DNA from 2 places in the Thalassospira sp. SN3W genome. Region 2 is predicted to be linked to the other one. Evidence: riboswitches for the same ligand, from Rfam matches in the RefSeq annotation. Region 2 holds a riboswitch; the other holds the start of a gene.
The links. A riboswitch is a leader RNA that binds a small molecule or an ion and turns the genes downstream of it on or off. The one in region 2 is predicted to bind glycine.

Region 1 (10,145 bases), 1.1 Mb from region 2:
TGGCGGCGACAACCGCAATCAGCAGGCCGAACAGGATCATGTCGATCACCATCCGGCGGAACAGCAAATCCTGAACGCGGGCTTCTGTGAAGTAAATCACAAGTTCGCCGACGTCATGACGCACATTATTGCGTTCAAAGAACACGCGCCGCGACAGACGCAGGGTGTCGTTCAGTTCGGATTGTGACACGCCGGTATGGGCAAATTCGGTGCCGTCAGCACCTAGTGCCAGCACGGCGACAATATCGCGATCCCGGCTCATGGCATTCAGGGCGGATTCGATATTGTCGACATCCAGATACCAGAACGGTGTCGCCAGAACGCGGGCATTGATATCGGCGGTCTGTTCGATTTTTTCAGTCAGGTCGTCACGCAGAACCGTGTAACTGACGTATCCGAAGACAACGAACAGCGCGAGGGAGAACAGGGAAACCAGCGGCAGCGCGATAAAAAGCAATCGGCTGCTAAGCGACTTCCGTTGTAAAAAGCCGTACGATCCGCGCGACAAGCGTATTTCTCCTCGGCACCCACTATCGACTAGTTAATGGCAACCATACCCGACCTTAGGACGGGGTCCAACATCCCTGACACTGACGTTACTCAATCTGGAAGTCAGCCCAAAAGCAAGTTTGATTTCATTTTTTTCATATAGCGTTCACAAAAAGCAATCCGATCCATCTATTTTGGATCGAAGTGCAGCAGCTTCAAGCACTTGTATGCCAGTTTATTTCGGATTTCTTATTTAGGGCGGGTTTATTTCGGCACGGCCTGACGGGCGAGTTCATCGCATCGTTCGTTTTCCGGGTGTCCGGCGTGTCCTTTGACCCAGTGCCATTCAACCTTGTGAGGTTTCAGGGCATCCAGAAGCCTTTGCCAAAGCTCGACATTTTTGACGGGCTTTTTATCCGCCGTTTTCCAGCCGCGTTTCTGCCAGCCGAAAATCCATTTGGTAATTCCGTCACGGACATAGCTGCTGTCGGTGTAGATATCGACCACACAGGGGCGTTTCAACGCTTCAAGCGCACTGATGGCGGCCATCATTTCCATGCGGTTGTTGGTGGTTTCGGGATCGCCGCCCGACATTTCCTTTTCCACGCCATTAAATCGCAGGATCGCGCCCCAGCCACCGGGGCCGGGGTTGCCGCTGCACGCGCCGTCGGTATAAATCTCGACGCGTTTATTGTCCGTTCCGGTCATGTAATTCTATTCCTCGCCCAGGCCATAGGCGCTGGCACTGTCGATCCGCTGATGAAAGCGCAGTTTGTTGATGTATTCGCATGGGTTTTTCGGTGTGACCAGCGCATCCTTGGGCGTATTGATCCAGTCATAAAGACGGGTCAGCAGGAACCGCAACGACGCCCCGCGCGCAAGGATCGGAAGGGCGGCCAGTTCGTCATCGGACAAGGCGCGCACCTTGCCATAGCTTGACAGCAGGTTGCGCGCCTTGGTGACGTTGAAGCTGTTATCAGGTTCGAAACACCAGGCATTCATGCAGATCGCAATGTCATAGGCCAGAAGGTCATTGCACGCGAAATAGAAATCGATCAGGCCCGATACGTCATCCTTGCCCGGGAAGAAAAACACATTATCGGGGAACAGGTCGGCATGGATCACGCCCGCGGGCAACTGATGGGGCCAGTTGGCTTCAAGAAAGGCCAGCTCATCCTCGATCAGTTTTTCAAGGCCGGGCTGAACGCCGTTGGCATCAGCACGGCAGCTTTCAAACAGCGGGCGCCAGCCCGTAACGCTTAGCGCATTGCCAAGATACATGTCGAAATCCTGACCGGCGGTGTGCAGTTGCGCCAGTGCTGCACCAAGCCCGGTGCAGTGATGGGGCATGATCCGGCGTGGCGACATGCCGTTCAGGAAGGATGTGATGGCGGCCGGACGTCCGCACAAACGGCGTAACGCAACCCCGTCCTTGCCGTGGATCGGTGTCGGGCAATTCAGCCCCTTGGCCGACAGATGATCCATCAGGCCCAGATAAAACGGCAGATCATCGGGGTTCACACGCTTTTCATACAGGGTCAGGATGAAGGATGCCTGATCGGTCTGAAGCAGGAAGTTGGTATTTTCGACACCCTCGGCGATTCCCTTGAACGAAATCACATTGCCGATATCGTATTCGGCAACAAAACGGGCGATATCTTCGTCAGAAACGTCGGTATAGACGGCCATGGGATATCCGGATTTCCTGCATCAGGGCGGGGTTAGCTGGCAAGCTGGCGGGGCAGCTTGAAGGTGACGTTTTCATTGGTCAAAGTCAGGGTTTCGACCGTGACGTTATAACGTTCGCGGCAGGCATCGATGACTTCCTCGACCAGAATTTCCGGGGCGGATGCGCCCGCGGTAATGCCAAGCGTCGAAATGCCGTCAAGCTTGGACCAGTCGATATCCTTGGCGCGTTCGACCAGAACCGAACGGTCACATCCTTCGCGTTTGGCTACTTCGACCAGTCGGTTCGAGTTTGACGAGTTTGGCGCGCCCAGAACCAGAATGGCATCGGCGTCGGTTGCGATCAGCTTGACCGCGTGCTGGCGGTTGGTGGTCGCATAGCAGATGTCTTCTTTCTTCGGGACCTCGATCGCCGGGAAGCGGCGTTGCAGGATCGAGATGATCTTGGCCGTATCGTCCAGCGACAGGGTGGTCTGGGTCACAAACGCAAGGTTTTCGGGGTTTTCGACCTGAAGGTTTTCGGCGTCTTCTTCGGTCTCGATCAGGGTCATGCTGCCCGGTGGCAACTGCCCCATGGTGCCGATGACTTCGGGATGACCGGCATGGCCGATCAGAAGGATATGTTTGCCATCTGCATGGTGGCGTTCAGCCCCACGATGGACCTTGGACACCAGCGGGCAGGTCGCATCAAGATATTCAAGCTGGCGGCTTTCGGCGGCTTCGGGGACCGATTTCGGCACACCGTGCGCGGAAAAGATTACTGGCACGCCATCCGGGACGCTATCGAGTTCATCGACAAAAACAGCGCCCATATCGCGCAGGCGGTCGACCACGAATTTGTTGTGGACGATTTCGTGGCGGACATAGACCGGCGCGCCATACTTCACCAGCGCCTTTTCGACGATCTCGATCGCACGATCCACCCCGGCACAGAAACCGCGCGGGTTGGCAAGAATGATCCGAAGGTCGGCTTTGTCAGACATGATACGGGTCCGAATGTTCATGATGCGCGACACCAGCCGCGCGATTATTCAAATGTCTTCGTTACATAACCTGCCAGCACCGTGCACGCAATGACAGACACCGTGTAAAGATGCATGTTCAGCTATGTCCGGCCATGTATTTACGCCGCATACCGCGATTTGAAACGGAAGCGGGTTGTGTCGCCATATCGGAGCGAATAGACTGCGCGCGGTTGTGCCCATGGTGGGGGATGACCGCGAATTTGACCAGTTCTATAGAGGCTTGGATGACGATTGCGAACGGACTGCGGCGTGTTTGTGCATTGGGTTTGGTGTCGTTTGCCGGTTTTCTGGCGGCGTGCAGCAGCAACCCGTTCGAAGAGCAGCCGGTTCCGGCATGTCCGCGGGCCTTCCTGCCCAATGATACCGCCCGACTGGTGCAGTTCAGCGGTCAGGGCAAAGACCTGACCGATGTGATCCTTGAAGCCGAATTTGGCGGTTATCTGGGTGATTGCGGCTATGACCTTGATGACAAGGTGCTGAACGTCGTGATCAGCCCGGTGATCAATGCCGAACTGGGCCCGGCCGCACAGGGGCGCAACGCAAAACTCCAGTATTTCGTAGCACTTAAGGACCCGTCTGGCGAGTTTATCCAGAAGAATCTGTTTGATGTTCAGATGGCGTTTCCGAGCAATTTGAACCTGGCGCGCTATCGCGACGAGCAGGTGACTTTGAACGTGCCGCTGGATGATGTCTGGGCCGGTCCGGACTATGAAATTTACCTTGGTTTCCAGCTGAGTGCCGATCAGCTTGATTACAATCGGCGCTTCGGAAAAAATTAATAATCCCGCCTATTATTCATTTTTGGTGAATAATCAAATCCCGCCCGCCTCGCGTGGCGGGGTTTTCGTTTTTGAACAAAAGTTCGTTTTCGGTAATCCTCATACAAAATAATGGGCATTTGCCGGAGGGGCTAAAAAAGGGCTTTTAATCCTCATACCAATGGATGGGGTGGAGAGGATATGATTTTTGGGGCTGGTCTGGTCGGATTCAAATCCGTATAAGGAGGCATACCCAAATGATCCCCGTGGGAGAGTGCCACGGTCTTGATCGATGTGCGTGATTACATCGATAGGGATTGCGCGGACGCCGAAGGAGCAACCACCCCGGAAACTCTCAGGCAAACGGACCGCGGGGAGATGGGACTCTGGAAAGCAGGCGGCATCGAACATGGATGTGCGCCTCGCCGAAGATGTAAGCAGACCGGTATTCAAACCGGCTGTGATTCTTTCAGGCTCCAAGACAGAGGGGGACGTGGTTGGCCACTGGTCGGCTATGTTTCGCAACGACTGTCTGGAGACCTTGATGGCCGATCATCAAACCGAACTGCTGAAAACTGCCCTTTATGATTTGCATGTGGAACTGGGTGCCAAGATGGTGCCGTTTGCCGGATACGACATGCCGGTGCAATATCCGCTGGGGGTGAAGGGCGAACATCTGCATACCCGTGCGAAGGCCGGTCTGTTTGACGTTTCGCATATGGGGCAGGTCCGCCTGACCGGTGAACATCGCGTGGCCGAGCTTGAAAAGCTGGTGCCCGGTGACATCGCGATCCTGAAACCCGGCCGCACCCGTTATTCCGCATTCACCAATGACGATGGCACGATTTTGGATGATCTGATGATCACCAATGCGGGCGACAGCCTGTTTCTGGTGATCAATGCCGCGTGCAAGGATGATGACATTGTCCATATGCGGGCCAATCTGGATAACGGTGTGGAGCTGATCGAGATTGATGACCGCGCATTGATGGCCTTGCAGGGCCCGGATGCCGCCCGCGTGCTGGCGCGGTTTGCACCCTCGGTTGCCGATATGAAATTCATGAGCTTTGCCGAGATCGATATTGCCGGTATCGCGTGCTTTGTCACCCGGTCGGGCTATACCGGCGAAGACGGGTATGAGATTTCCGTGCCGAACGAGCGCGCCGAAGAGCTGGCGCGCAAGCTTCTGGCCGAGGAAGAGGTCGAGGCGATTGGCCTTGGCGCGCGTGATTCGCTGCGTCTTGAAGCTGGTCTTTGCCTGTATGGCAACGATATCGATACCACGACCACCCCGGTCGAAGGCGACCTTAACTGGATCATCAACAAGCGTCGTCGCGAAGAAGGCGGGTTCAAGGGGGCGGATGTCATCCTTGATCAGCTTGCCAATGGCGCGGATCGCAAACGTGTCGGGATCAAACCCGAAGGCAAGGCACCGGCGCGTGAACATACGGCTGTCCTGAACAGTGACGGTGAAGAAATTGGCGAAATCACCAGCGGTGGTTTCGGCCCGACCGTGGATGGCCCGATTGCGATGGGATATGTCGCAATTGAATTTGCCGCCCCGGGTACCAAAGTCGATCTGATGGTGCGCGGCAAGGCACGCCCGGCGGAAATCGTCGAGCTGCCGTTTGCGGCACATCGTTACTATCGCGGCTGATCATCAGAAAAAAAGAGTTCGGGCAGCGTTTGCGGCCCGCAAAAGATACCGAGATTTTAGAGACAACTGATCTTACAGGGACGAATTACCATGGCTAAAAAATTCTCGCAGGAACATGAATGGGTTGAATATGAAGACGGTGTCGCGACCGTTGGCATTACCGATTACGCCCAGCAGTCGCTTGGCGATATCGTTTATGTCGAGCTGCCGGAAGTTGGCAAAAAGCTGACCAAGGATGGCGATGCGGCGGTTGTCGAATCGGTCAAGGCCGCCAGCGACGTTTATGCGCCGCTTGATGGTGTCGTTGTCGAAGCCAACGAAGAGCTTGATGACAATCCGGCACTGGTGAACGAAGCCCCGGAAAGCGATGGCTGGTTCTTCCGCATGGAACTTTCCGATGAGTCCCAGCTTGATGAGCTGATGGACGAAGCTGCGTATAAAGACTTTGTCGAAGGCCTTTAAGATATGCGTTATCTTCCGCTAACCAGTGCGGATCGCGCCTCGATGCTTGAAACCATCGGGGCCGGGTCCGTTGACGAGTTATATAGCGACGTGCCCGACGGCGCGCTGCTGTCCGAGCCGGTCGATCTGCCATATCATCTTGGTGAATTGCAGGTCGAACGCGACATGGCGAAACTGGCCGCCAAAAACATCGGCACGGCCAGCGTGCCAAGTTTCCTGGGCGCGGGGGCGTATCGCCACCATGTTCCGGCCACGGTCGATTACATCATCCAGCGCGGTGAGTTTCTGACGGCCTATACCCCGTATCAGCCGGAAATCGCGCAGGGTACGTTGCAGTATCTGTTCGAATTCCAGACCCAGGTGGCATCGATCACCGGCATGGATGTGGCCAACGCATCGATGTGGGACGGGGCAACGTCGTGCGCGGAGGCCGTTCTGATGGCGTGCCGGGCCACGCGCCGCAAGAAAGCGGTTCTGTCGGGTGGGTTGCATCCGCATTACCGTGAAGTCACGGAAACCTATTGCCAGTATAGCGATACCGAAGTTGCCGGTCGTGACGGGCACCCGGAAAAGCAGGCAACCGCGGATGAGCTTGACGATCTGATTGATGATCAGACGGCGTGTGTGGTTGTCCAGTACCCGGACGTTTTCGGACGCATTCAGGATCACACGAAGCTTGCGGATGCGTGCCATGCCAAGGGGGCGCTTCTGATCGTGGTGTTTACCGAGGCCATGGCGTTTGGCGCGATCAAATCGCCGGGCAGCTTTGGCGCGGATATCGTCTGCGGCGAAGGCCAGTCGATCGGTAACAACCTGAATTATGGCGGGCCATATGTCGGGCTTTTTGCCACGACCAGCAAACTGGTACGCCAGATGCCCGGTCGCCTGTGCGGTGAAACGGTCGATCAGGACGGCAAACGTGGTTTTGTTCTAACACTTTCGACGCGTGAACAGCATATCCGTCGTGAAAAGGCGACATCGAACATCTGCACCAATTCCGGGCTGTGTTCGTTGGCCTTTACGGTGCATATGAGCCTTCTGGGTGAAGACGGGTATCGTGGTGTGGCAACGCTTAACCATGAAACCGCGTGCAAGACCGCCGATGCGATTGATGCGGTGCCGGGTGCGGAAGTTGTCAATGACAGCTTCTTTAACGAGTTCACCGTCAAGCTTGCCAAACCGGCAGCCGAGGTGGTCGAGGCACTGGTTGGCAAGGGTGTCCTTGGCGGGGTTCCGTTGTCGCGCCTGTATCCGAACCGGGACGATCTGGACCATTACATGCTGGTGGCGGCGACCGAAACCAACACCGACGAAGACATCGCGGACCTTGCGTCTGCATTGAAGGAGGTGCTGGCATGAGCTTTACCACCCATACCGGTAACCGTGGCCTTGTGCTCGAGGAAAAGCTGATTTTCGAGATGGGCGAACCGGGTCGTACCGGTGTTGACCTTCCGAAGCCAGCGGGCATCAAATCACGCCTTGGCGGCCTTGATCGCGATAGCGATGTTGGTCTTCCGGGCCTGTCCGAGCCGCAGGTGGTGCGTCATTTCACGCGCCTGTCGCAGAAAAACTTTGGCATCGATTCTGGCTTCTTCCCGCTGGGTTCGTGCACGATGAAACATAACCCGCGCCTGAATGAAAAGGTTGCGCGGATGCCCGGTCTTGCCGACCTGCATCCGATGCAGCCCGAAAGCACGGTTCAGGGCGCGCTTGAACTGATTGACAGTTGCGCACACTGGTTGCTGGTTCTGACCGGGATGCCAGCGGTTGCCATGTCGCCGGCAGCGGGCGCACAGGGCGAACTTTGCGGCATGATGGCGATCCGGGCGGCCCTTGATGCGCGCGGTGAAAACCGTCGTCGTGTTCTGGTGCCGGAATCGGCCCACGGGACCAACCCGGCAACCGCCGCAGCGTGCGGTTTCACGGTTGATTCGATCCCGGCCACCGAAGATGGCCGTGTGGACCTTGCCGCGTTCGAAGCCAAGCTTGGCGACGATGTGGCGGGTATCATGCTGACCAACCCGAATACCTGTGGCCTGTTTGAACGCGACGTTCGCAAGATTGCCGATCTGGTCCATGCGGCCGGTGGGTATTTTTACTGCGACGGGGCGAACTTCAACGCGATTGTCGGACGGGTGCGCCCGGCCGATCTTGGCATTGATGCGATGCATATCAACCTGCATAAAACCTTTTCGACCCCGCATGGCGGCGGTGGACCGGGTTCGGGTCCGGTTGTGTTTTCCGACGCACTGGCCCCGTTCGCACCGATCCCCTATGTCGTGCGCAAGGGCGAGACATTCCATCTGGTAGAAACGGCAGACGAGAAGGATGGCAACAAGCCGTTCGGTCGCCTGAAAGGGTTCCACGGCCAGATGGGCATGTTCATTCGTGCGCTGGCTTATATGAAAAGCCACGGGGCGGATGGATTGCGTCAGGCGTCGGGCGATGCGGTGCTGAATGCCAACTATCTGCTGGCGCGTCTGAAAGACAAGCTGAGCGTGGCATTCCCCGGCTATTGCATGCATGAAGCGCTGTTTGACGATGATTTCCTGAAAGATACCGGTGTTTCGACGCTGGATCTTGCCAAGGCGATCATTGATGAGGGCTTCCACCCGATGACCATGTATTTCCCGCTGGTGGTGCATGGTGCGCTTTTGATCGAGCCGACGGAAACCGAAACCAAGGAATCGATTGACCAGTTCTGCGATGCGGTGCTGGCATTGGTGGCCAAGGCAGAATCGGGCGATGCGGAATTCTTTAAAAATGCGCCGTATCTGACACCGCGTCGTCGTCTTGACGAAACGGCGGCGGCAAGAAAGCCGGTTCTGCGCTGGATGCCTGAAACTGCTTGATTTGCAACGCAACATAACCTTTTTGCGCACCCCGGTCATCTGGCCGGGGTGTTCTTTTTCAAGGGCTTGTTCTTGAAACCCATTGGACTTGTAGCAATCTGGACCCTTATACTCGTTTTAATGTGATCATCTGACCACGGGGGTGGGTGATCGGGGGAACAGGGATCGGGTAAAGCCCGTTGCCGGAGGATTGAAGTCAGCCATGACACGTCGCGTGCAGAAGGTTTTCACCGCAGAACGCCGTTTAAAAGAACGTTCGGGTGGTGTGGTCGAAGATTGGTCGGATTCCTTTTTCGATCCGACGCTTGAAACCGGTATGGGTGCAGGTGCGCCATTGCCAGCGCCGAAACCGGCTGCGACCGTTGAGCCATCCGGGATCAATCAGGCTGTACTTGATGAAATTCGTGCCCTGAGGTCGGAAGTCGCCCAGCTTCGCGATGCGGTGCGTGCCGGTGGCAGTATTGATGCCGCCCATATCGCACCGGCATCGGATGGTGATGCGATGGATGTATTGCCCGATCCGGTCAGCAGCAATTTTACCCATAGCAATCGTCCGGGTGCGTCGGAACCGGACAAAGACGACCTTGAACTGATCCGCAAGCAGATCGAGGAAATGAACGAACATATTCACAGGGCGAAGATGCAGATCGCGTCGCTGCGTCATCCGAAGGCCGAGGATGACCGCCTTGTCAGTGCGACCACCGAACTTGATGCGATCATCAAGGATACGGAAATGGCAACGCATACGATCCTTGAATCCGCCGAACAGATCGACGATCTGGCGATGACGCTTAAAAATTCGGCACCATCCGACTTTGTGGCCGAACATGTCGAACAGATCGCGTTTCTGGTCACCAAGGTTTTCGAGTCCTGTAACTTCCAGGACATCACCGGCCAGCGCATCAACAAGGTGGTTCGGACCCTTGAATTCGTTGAAGAACGGGTTCACAACATGATCCTGATCTGGGGCGAGGATGCCTTTACCGATCTGCCGGTTCCCGAAAATGATGACGGGACGCCGAAGAACGAGGATGACGATCTTCTGAATGGTCCGCAGTTGGAAGGCGAGGGGATCAGTCAGGACGACATCGACAAATTGTTCGACTGAGTATTTCCAAATCGGGGTACGCGTCTTATATTCAGGGTTGAAGCCCTGAAGAAGTCTTGTCTAGGGTCTGGACCTATTAATTTGATTGGAATGGCAGGTTTTATCTTT
Region 2 (10,145 bases):
TTGGGTGATCCAAGATGAAACAGCCGCCAGCCGGTTTCAGGATCAAGGATCGGGATAAGTCCGACACCCGCCGCGGCAATCGGGCTTAAAAACAGCGCAATTATCAGGAGTTTTGACAGCCACCAGCGCCGTGATGGCGGATGCTTGGGCAGACGTTCCCATTGAACCTCGATCGGCAGCTCGTTAAAGGGAAGATCCTCGTCCGACAGAGCGTCTGAAACATCATCTGTTTCAGGATTGCCCATGTCATCAAGAGGATCCCGTTCCTTCTTTCGGCCAAACCGTAAGGATTTTATGAGTTTCCTGATCACGAAAGGTCAGTCTCTTTCGGTCTGCGGATCGCACCTCACCCTTGCGGGCGGGGTGCGAACAGGGCGATGCCCCGGATCATATCAAGTGCACGGGACAGCTGATAATCTTCCAGCGCTATTTCCTCGGCAGCATTGCGGCGATCATTGGCATCGCTTTCGGCGTTGCTGATGGTTTCATCCTCGTTGCGCAATGCACCATTCAGATCGGCTTCGGATCGGCGCTGGGCGGCTTCGATGCTTTCGACACGGGCCTGCGGGACGATGATGTCAGGCACGATGCCGACTTCCTGGATCGATTTGCCCGACGGCGTGTAATAGCGTGCCGTGGTCAGACGCAGTGCCACATTGCCGGGCATCGGAAGGATTGTCTGAACCGATCCCTTGCCGAAACTGCGTGTTCCCATGATGACCGCGCGGCGGTGATCCTGAAGGGCACCGGCAACGATTTCGGATGCGGATGCCGAACCGTCATTGATCAGAACGATCATGGGAAGTCCGTCGGCAAGATCGCCCGGACGGGCATTGTAACGTTCGGTATTTTCGGTATCGCGCGGGCGGGTTGATACGATTTCACCCTTATCAAGGAATGCGTCCGAAACCGAAATCGCCTGATCGAGCAACCCACCAGGATTGTTGCGCATGTCAATCACAAGGCCCTTGATTTCCGGGCCGATCTGATCGCGCAACTCGGTGATCGCACGTTGCAGGCCGCTAAAGGTCTGCTCGTTGAATTTGGTGATACGGATATATCCGACATCATCCTTTGCTTCGGATCTAACCGACTGGATCTTGATCACGGCCCGGGTCAGGGTGACATCAAACGGTGCGGTTTCACCCTTGCGCATGATGGTCAGGATAATGTCCGTATTGACCTTGCCGCGCATCATTTCAACCGCTTCGTTCAGGCCAAGACCACGGATCGGTTTGCCGTCGATATGGGTGATGAAGTCACCAGGTTGCAAACCGGCCTTTTCGGCGGGCGTGTCATAAATCGGGGAAATGACTTTGACAAAGCCTTCTTCCATCGTGACTTCGATACCAAGCCCGCCGAACTCGCCGCGGGTATCGACCTGCATTTCCTCGAAATTATCCATATTCAGATAGGAGGAATGCGGATCAAGCGATGTCAGCATGCCGTTGATGGCCGCTTCGATCAGCTGCTTGTCATCTACTTCTTCGACATATTTCGATTTCACCTGTTCAAACACATCGCCAAACAGGTTCAGCAGCCGATAGGTTTCGGCTGATGTTGTTGGTGAAGATTGCGCCAGCGCGGGCGAAGCAAGGCCCAAAGTCATGCCGGTAGCGAGTGCGAATACTGCCAATCGAGAGGTTTTCATCCACTTACCTTGCCGTTTTTCGAGGCCAGCCAGGGAAGCGGATTGATCGCTTCACCGTCATGGCGCATCTCCAGATAGAGTTTAGGCGATAATTCACCCATTATTCCAACAGGTTCACCCGCCAACAGATATTGTCCTACCACACTGTCGAGCCGATCAAAACCAGCGATAAGGCTATGGTATCCTTCGCCGTGTTCGATAATCAAGAGGCGGCCATAGCCACGGAAGGGCCCGGCGAATACAACTTTGCCGTCAAAGGGCGATACGACCTGCGCGTTTGGGCGTGTGTCGATCTCGATCCCTTTGGAATGTGTAACCGCCAGTCCGTCCGGTCCGCGGGACCGTTCACCAAACAATGTAACGACCTTGCCGCTTGCGGGCATACGCAATTGTCCGTGTGCCAGCGTGATCGAACTGCCGACAGAAAGCTCTTCATCATTTGCCGATGGTGCCTTGCTGGCAGGGGCTGTTTTTTCCGCAGGGGTGGCGGGCGGCTCGTTTCTGGCAATTGTCGATGGGGCCGGGGCCGGTTCGGGTTCCGTGCGCTTGGCGATCTGGCGTTCCGGTTTCATGCGGGGTTCGGGAACGCCTTCCGCCCGCTTTTTCAGGCTTTCCAGAAGATCGCCCAATGATTTTGCCTCGGTCGCCAGTTCATTGACGGCGCGCGATGCCATTTTGGCCTCGGCCTCGGTTTCCGAACGCAGTTTGCGCTTTTCGTTAAGCAGGGCGGCCAGTGACTGGCGCTCTGCCTGTAATTCTTTGGTGGCGGCTGCCATTTCGCTGCGGCGCGTGCGGATGTCTTCGCGAAGGGTGCCAATTTCTTCAAGCTCGGCGCGCAAATCGCGCGCATGCTGTTCAACACCGGGCAGGGCGGCCTTTAACAGGATGGCTGACCGCAATGTATCCTGCGGGCTGGTAGGAAGGGCGATCACAGCTTCGGGCGGGGTGGTCGACAAACGCTGCAATGCCATCAGGATGCGGGCATATTGCCCGGCTTTGTCTTCAAGGCTGGTGGCGGCCCGCTTTTCGCGCACTTCAAGTTCGGCAAGCTGATCTTCAAGATCGGTCAGGGTTGTTTCAAGGCGCTGGGCGCGTCTGGCGACCGAAATGGCTTCGGATTGAAGCGCCTGTTCCTCGGTCCAGAGTTCGCGCGATTTACGCGCCAGGAATTCTTCCTGCTTTTGCTGCTCTGACAGCTGGCTTTCAAGTTTATCAAGCTGACTGTCGACCTTGCGTAGCGACTGGGCAAAAGACGGCGCTGCCCCGCCCGCGATCATGGCTGCAATCACAGCCAGCGCAGGCAGGGCGGTCTTGGAACGCAGATCAGTTCGCAAGAAGCGCATCATTCCCTTTCAAACCCTTGATCAACGGTTTGCCGGTCATTTCCGCCGGTTGCGGTAGCCCGAGAAGCTGCAACAAAGTCGGTGCCACGTCGGCCAGGCGACCATTTTCCAGTGTCGCGCCTTCGGGTCCATTCACCAGAATGGTCGGCACCAGATTAAGCGTATGCGCGGTGTGCGGCTCGCCGGTTTCCGGATCCACCATCATCTCACAGTTCCCGTGATCGGCGGTAACGAACATCACGCCGCCCACCGATTTAACCGCATCAACAACCTGCCCAAGGCAGGTATCGACGGCTTCGGCGGCCTTCATCGCGGCGGACAAAATGCCGCTATGGCCGACCATGTCGGGGTTGGCAAAGTTCAGAATGATCGCGTCATAGGTTTCAGCCCTGATCGCCGCCACCAGCTTTTCGGTCACTTCCGGGGCCGACATTTCCGGCTGCAAATCATAGGTCGCGACCTTGGGCGATGGCACCAGAATACGGTCTTCGCCCTCGAAAACCTGTTCTTCGCCGCCGTTAAAGAAGAAGGACACATGCGGATATTTTTCGGTTTCCGCGATGCGCAACTGCTTCATGCCAGCCCTGGAAACGACTTCACCAAAGATATTTGGCAACACCTGCGGCGGATAGATCGCATCCATATATTTTGCATGGTCGGATGAATATTCAACCATACCGGCCTGCACGGCAAATCTGATCGGGGTGCCACGGTTAAACCCGTCAAAGTCCGGTGCGCAGATCGCGGCCAGAATTTCACGCGCGCGGTCGGCCCGGAAATTGGTCATCAAAATCCCGTCGCCGTCTTTCATGCCGGCATAATCGCCAATCACGGTCGGCAGAACGAATTCATCCGTGGTGTCGGCATCATAGGCTGCCCTGATTGCGCCTTCGGCACTTTCAGCGGTGCGGCCATCGGCGTAATTCTTGCCCTTTACCATCGTGAAATAGGCCTGGCTGACGCGTTCCCAGCGATTGTCGCGGTCCATCGCGTAATAGCGCCCGGTAACGGTCACGATTTCAACATTGGCATCACCAATCTGTGCGCGGAATTTTTCAAGGAATTTGGCGGCACTTTTGGGGGCGGTATCGCGGCCATCCAGATAGGCATGGATTTTTACCGGCACACCGGCCGATGCGATGATTTTGGCAAGGGCAGCCATATGGGCCTGATGGGAATGCACCCCGCCTTCGGACAGAAGCCCCGCGATATGACAGACACCCCCGCTTTCTTTCAGCTTGGCGATAACCTTTTTGACCGTATCGGTATCTGCGATCGAACCGGTTTTGACAGCCTCGTCAATTTTTGGCAGTTCCTGCATCACAACCCGGCCGGCACCAAGATTCATATGGCCGACTTCGGAATTGCCCATCTGTCCTTCGGGCAGGCCGACATCAAGACCGCAGGCTTTCAGAAAGCCGGTCGGATTGTTGGCATAAAGCGCGTCCCAAACAGGGGTATTGGCCAATGCAACCGCATTGTCCTTGCTTTCCTCGCGATAACCCCAGCCATCCAGAATGCACAGCACCACCGGACGCGGGCGCTTTACGGTATTTGATACAGTCACAATCATAATCCCACGAACTAAAGTACACGAAATAAGGTAAAAGGCTGAATTACCGGTAAAGATGGTTATTTTCCGGTAATTTTGCCATCCGTACAAAGACGCCGGGCGCGGTGGGTCCGCCATCAGACGCTGCCAATCATAGCATTTTCAACGCGCAATCTATCATGAATGCCGGTATTGAACAGCCTTCCGACCGGGTATTTTTTGTGTGCTTGCAAAGTCGCTTTTTGACAAGGATCATCACCTGCCTGTAATCTCGGGCGTTACGGTGATACCTCGAATAACCGCGATGGGAGAGCCCGCTTTGATCCCGCGATCAGATCGGCGCCGAAGGAGCAATAGCCCCGAAAACTCTCAGGCAGATGGACCGTTGCGGATTGAGGCTCTGGAGAGAGAAAGCGGTACGGGGCCAACGCCCGGCACCATATTTCCACCGAAGGATGAAGCCATGGCGTCAAAGACTTCTTTGTTTTTGGCAACAGGGCGCACAATCTCAGGTCAAGGGACAGAGGGGGCAAGACACCGGTTCTATAACGTCATGTGGCATTGATCCGCATGACAAAGAGCCGTGGGAGGCCCATTTGACCGAAGAAAATAAGCAGCGTCCGCAAGACGTTAATCTTTCCGTTGTCGATCTTTATACCATCGGCATAGGCCCATCGAGTTCGCATACGGTCGGCCCGATGCGCGCGGGCTATCGGTTCTGTCTGGAACTCGAAGCCCGGAATCTTTTGGAAAAAATCGGCTCGGTAATTGTTGATCTTTACGGATCGCTTGCCCTGACCGGCAAGGGGCACGCCACCGATACCGCGGTGATCATGGGGCTTTCGGGGGAACGACCGCGTTCGGTTGATCCCGACCGGATCGCACCGACAATGGATGCGATTGATAAAGATCACGCATTACAGCTTTACGGCGCGCATCCGGTTGCTTTCAACCGGGATACCAACCTTGTTTTCCATATGACCGAAAGCCTGCCCGAACATCCCAATGGCATGCGGATCACCGCCTTTGACCGTGACGGTGTTGTTTTGCACAAACAGGAATATTTTTCGGTTGGGGGTGGGTTTATCGTCTCGGGCGATGATCGCGGGGCGGAATATTCCGGCGATAATATCACGCTGCCTTATCCCTTTTCCTCGGCCGATGAACTGATGGCGATCTGTAAAAAGGAAAAGCTGTCGATTGCCGAAGTCATGGCCGAAAACGAAAAAAGCTGGCGTGAACCTGACGAGACCGAGGAATTTGTCGACCGCGTGCATCGCGCGATGATGGATTGTATTGAGCGTGGCTGCAAAACCGATGGCATCCTGCCCGGCGGGCTGAATGTCAAACGGCGTGCGCGCAAACTTTACCTTGAGCTGACGGAACGGCCAGAAGCGGGGCTTAAGGACCCGTTGACCGTGATCGACTGGGTCAATCTTTATGCCCTTGCGGTTAACGAAGAAAATGCTGCCGGTTCGCGCGTCGTGACCGCCCCGACCAACGGGGCGGCGGGTGTTATTCCCGCCGTGCTGCGCTATTACGAACGGTTCGGGGCCAATGTGACACAGGGGAAAATACGCGAATTCCTGTTAACGGCGGCGGCCATTGGTTCGATCTATAAAAAGCGTGCGTCGATTTCTGCCGCCGAAGTCGGTTGTCAGGGCGAGGTCGGTGTGGCCTGCTCAATGGCGGCAGGCGCGCTTTGTGCCGTCATGGGCGGTACGCCCGAACAGGTTGAAAACGCCGCCGAAATTGGCATGGAACACAACCTTGGCCTGACCTGTGATCCGATTGGCGGTCTGGTGCAGGTACCCTGCATCGAACGCAACACCATGGGGGCGGTCAAGGCGATCAATGCTGCCCGTCTGGCGATGCGCGGCGATGGTCAGCATACCGTGTCACTCGACAAGGTGATCGAAACCATGCGCCAGACCGGCATTGATATGCAAAGCAAATACAAGGAAACCAGTCAGGGCGGGCTGGCAGTCAATGTCAACGTGGTCGAATGTTGAGCTGACAGTTTGAAATACCGACCAAACACCCTCGAAGCCGCCGTTTCGGGGGTGTTTTTCATCCGGCCTGATTCTTGCCACCTTGCGCCTGCAATCTGATATCATTGAGAAATCAAAAACGGGGCAAAGACCCCGAACAGGTTGGGCAAAGCATGAAAAAGAAACTGTTCCGCATCTATATCGCGGTCAGTCTGGATGGCTATATCGCGCGCGCCAATGGCGCGGTTGACTGGCTTGATCAATTCGATCCGGTCGAGTTCGATTTCGAGGGCTTTCTGGGCACCGTGGGAACACTGATCATCGGGCGAAAAACCTTTGATCAGGTGATGGAATTTGGCGACTGGCCCTATGAAGATCGCCGCACGATTGTCCTGACATCGCGCGATTTGCCCGATAACCGCCCGGCCAATACAGAGGCCTATGGCGGTAGTCTTGTGGAACTGGCAAGCCAGCTTCGCGATGACAGGTCCGATACCGGCGATATCTGGATCGTCGGTGGGGCCAGTGTTGTGACCCAATTCCTGTTTGGCGGCCTTGTCGATCAGCTTGAAATGTTCATCATCCCCGAAATTCTCGGTGATGGCATCCGGCTGTTTGGCAGGGATGCTGTGGGCACGACACTGAAACTGGTGGCATCGGAGCACTACAAGTCCGGTGTCGTGCGCATGCAGTATGATTTGCGTTAAAGCCGGTTACTTAAGCGTTTCCAGTTTTTCGGTAATCTTTGAGGAAAGTTCGCGTAGGGCATTAACAGCACTGCTTTGCCAGTCGCTGTCGAGGACCATCTGCATCTTTTCCTGATAGCTGTCGGTGACAGTAACCGGTTCGCCCTTGTTCAGTTCGTTGCCCTTCAACGTCACTTCGGACTTGTTATGCACCGTGACCTGCCAGAAACCGGGTTCGAACCATGACCAGAACTTGATCAGGTCGGCATCGACGGAGTCGGCGCTGTCATATTCGGCGTCCCCCGGTTCAAGAACACGGTATCCGGCCTGTTTGAAGCCGTTGGAGATTGCCTTGTTGACAGCATCGGCAACGGTTTTGCCTTCGGGTAGCAAAACATCCCCCAGTGCCATTCCATAGGTGTTGCGTTTGCGGGCATAGGCACGCGATGTAAAGGTGACATCATCAATCTCGTCATTCGACAGCGACGGGATATCCGGTGTTGACGGATCAATCTCGAATTGGCGTTTGTCTTCGACCGAAACGATTTTAACGGCCGGCCCAGTCGCCGGGTTCTCAATTTTGGCCGGTTCCTGAATTTCGACAACGCTACGCGAAGCTGCGCACGCGCCGGTCAGCATTGCCAAACCGATAGCGGCGGCAATCTTTAAGTATCTGTTTTGCATCGTTAATTCCCCTACTCAAACAGATAGAGAAATACCCATGGACAAATTTTGAAACAACTTATCCAAGAGTGGGGGAACCAATGCTTTTGGTGACTTTGAGGATTATTCCCGGTGATAGGGATGGTTGGTCTGGATGGCGTGGGCGCGGAAAAGCTGTTCGGCAATCAGGGCGCGGACCAGCATATGGGGCCATGTCGCCTTGCCAAGTGACCAAAGCGTATTGGCGCGTGTTTTGATGGCGTCCCCATGCCCGTCGGCCCCGCCAATGGCAAAGGCGATATTTCCGGCATATTGATCGATCCAGCCTTCAAGCTTTGCGGCAAAATCGATGGAGCCATATTCGCGGCCATGCTCGTCAAGTGCGATCAAAAAGGCATTTTCGGGGATGACGCCCAGTAAAAGCTCCGCCTCGCGGTCTTTGAGCTGATTGGGGGGCAGCTTTTTCTTCTCTTCGACTTCCCGCACGGCAAAGGGCCAGCGCAGGCGGGCTGCGTAATGGTCAAAAAGATCTTTCTCGGGGCCGTTCTTCATCCGGCCCACTGCCGCAAGGGTAATTTGCATCTTTCCGATCTGGCTCCGGCCCGCAAGGGGACCACCGATGGCCAATCCTCGCGGTGGTCAGGGCAAACCGGGGCGGACTGTATTAATACAGTCGCGCCGCCTGCTGTTTAAGCGCCGGATTTTCAACGCCCCACATCTGTTCTATGTTGTAGAAAGCGCGAACTTCCGGGCGGAACAGATGGACGATGACATCGCCGGCATCAACCAGAACCCAGTCGCCCTGTTCCTTGCCTTCGGCCTGGGCACGGCCCTGACCTGCTTCTTTCAGCTTTTCGACAATATGCTCTGCCATCGACGCCACCCGTCTGGAGGATGACCCGGTTGCAATGATCATATGATCGGCAAGGGAGGTTTTATCGATCAGATTAATGGTGACAAGGTCTTCGGCCTTGTCGTCTTCTAGCGTGCTCTGGATAAGGGCAAGAAGCTCGCCCGGGGTCAGAGTCTTTTTTGCGGTACCTATGGTCGCCACCTCAATTTACGCAAGAGAGCCCGATCCGTTTCGGATCCGGGGAACTCCCGCCGGTCAAACCTGCCATCTGCCTTCGGCGCGGATTGCGGTCGAAGAAGCCGGATGGCGCTTTATTGGCAGGTAAACCCAGGCCGGAACATCGAGATCGGCCAGCAAACCCGCCCTGTCCGATGGGATGCGCCAGCGTTCCATACGCTTGGCTGCCGTCCCGGACAATGCCTTGTTAGAATACCCCTCGCGGTCAAGAACCGCAATGGGAGCGCGCAAAATCAACCTGTCCCACCATTTCCATTTATGAAACTGGGCCAGATTGTCCGCCCCCATCAGCCATACGAACCGCGTTCGGGTAAAACGACGCTGCAAGGCTGCGAGAGTGTCGGCCGTATAACGGGTTCCCAGTTCGGATTCAATTGCAGAAACAACAATGCGGGGATGCTTTGCCATCATCAGCGCCGAATCGAACCGGTCGGCAAGGTCGGCCATACCCTGGGCGGGCTTGAGCGGGTTTTGCGGCGACACCAGCCACCAGACTGCATCAAGTTGCAGGGTTTTCAAGGCTTCCAGCGATATATGCAGATGCCCTTCATGCGCCGGGTTAAACGACCCGCCCAGCAATCCGACGCGGGGCGGGGCACTATGACTTCTGGGCGTCGAAAAACTCATGGGCGGGTCTGGCCGGTGCCGCGCACGATGTATTTATAGCTGGTCAGCTGTTCGACTCCGACCGGGCCGCGTGCATGCAGCTTGCCCGTCGAAATGCCAATCTCGGCCCCCATGCCAAATTCGCCGCCATCGGCGAACTGTGTCGATGCATTGACGATCACGATGCCGGAATCAACACCATTGAGGAACGTCGCGGTCGCATCGGTATCCTCGGCCAAAATGGCGTCGGTATGATGCGATCCATATGTGTTGATATGGTTGACCGCTTCTTCGACGCCATTGATGACCTTGATCGACACAATGGCATCAAGATATTCGGTGATCCAATCATCGTCCGTGGCAGGCAGGATGCGGGTGTCTGCCTTTTGCGCGCTGGCATCGCCACGCATTTCACATCCCTTGTCGGCAAGGGCCGCGGCAATTTTCGGCAACAGATCATCGGCAACCACCTGATCAATCAGGATGGTTTCGGTCGCACCGCAAATGCCGGTCCGGCGCATCTTGGCATTCACCACGATATCGACGACTTTGGTCACATCCGC

Region 1: it holds a riboswitch for glycine, as region 2 does, so the genes downstream of both, gcvT (glycine cleavage system aminomethyltransferase GcvT) here and P8T57_RS11305 (L-serine ammonia-lyase) in region 2, are expected to answer to the same signal.

Annotation. Positions count from the first base shown of each region.
Region 1 covers NZ_CP121124.1:1,405,145-1,415,289, reverse strand. Annotated here, with positions in the region: gene P8T57_RS06370 (EAL domain-containing protein) at 1-508, opposite strand, end outside; gene rnhA (ribonuclease HI) at 754-1,197, opposite strand; gene P8T57_RS06360 (homoserine kinase) at 1,204-2,178, opposite strand; gene ispH (4-hydroxy-3-methylbut-2-enyl diphosphate reductase) at 2,211-3,158, opposite strand; gene P8T57_RS06350 (hypothetical protein) at 3,425-3,979, shown strand; glycine riboswitch at 4,216-4,339, shown strand; glycine riboswitch at 4,343-4,445, shown strand; gene gcvT (glycine cleavage system aminomethyltransferase GcvT) at 4,503-5,615, shown strand; gene gcvH (glycine cleavage system protein GcvH) at 5,706-6,077, shown strand; gene gcvPA (aminomethyl-transferring glycine dehydrogenase subunit GcvPA) at 6,081-7,436, shown strand; gene gcvPB (aminomethyl-transferring glycine dehydrogenase subunit GcvPB) at 7,433-8,929, shown strand; gene P8T57_RS06325 (protein phosphatase CheZ) at 9,132-10,037, shown strand.
Region 2 covers NZ_CP121124.1:2,503,611-2,513,755, forward strand. Annotated here, with positions in the region: gene P8T57_RS11285 (divergent polysaccharide deacetylase family protein) at 1-245, opposite strand, end outside; gene P8T57_RS11290 (S41 family peptidase) at 347-1,609, opposite strand; gene P8T57_RS11295 (peptidoglycan DD-metalloendopeptidase family protein) at 1,648-2,994, opposite strand; gene gpmI (2,3-bisphosphoglycerate-independent phosphoglycerate mutase) at 2,975-4,567, opposite strand; glycine riboswitch at 4,842-4,941, shown strand; glycine riboswitch at 4,945-5,072, shown strand; gene P8T57_RS11305 (L-serine ammonia-lyase) at 5,143-6,558, shown strand; gene P8T57_RS11310 (dihydrofolate reductase family protein) at 6,711-7,244, shown strand; gene P8T57_RS11315 (hypothetical protein) at 7,251-7,907, opposite strand; gene rlmH (23S rRNA (pseudouridine(1915)-N(3))-methyltransferase RlmH) at 8,010-8,468, opposite strand; gene rsfS (ribosome silencing factor) at 8,551-8,940, opposite strand; gene P8T57_RS11330 (nicotinate-nucleotide adenylyltransferase) at 8,995-9,603, opposite strand; gene P8T57_RS11335 (glutamate-5-semialdehyde dehydrogenase) at 9,600-10,145, opposite strand, start outside.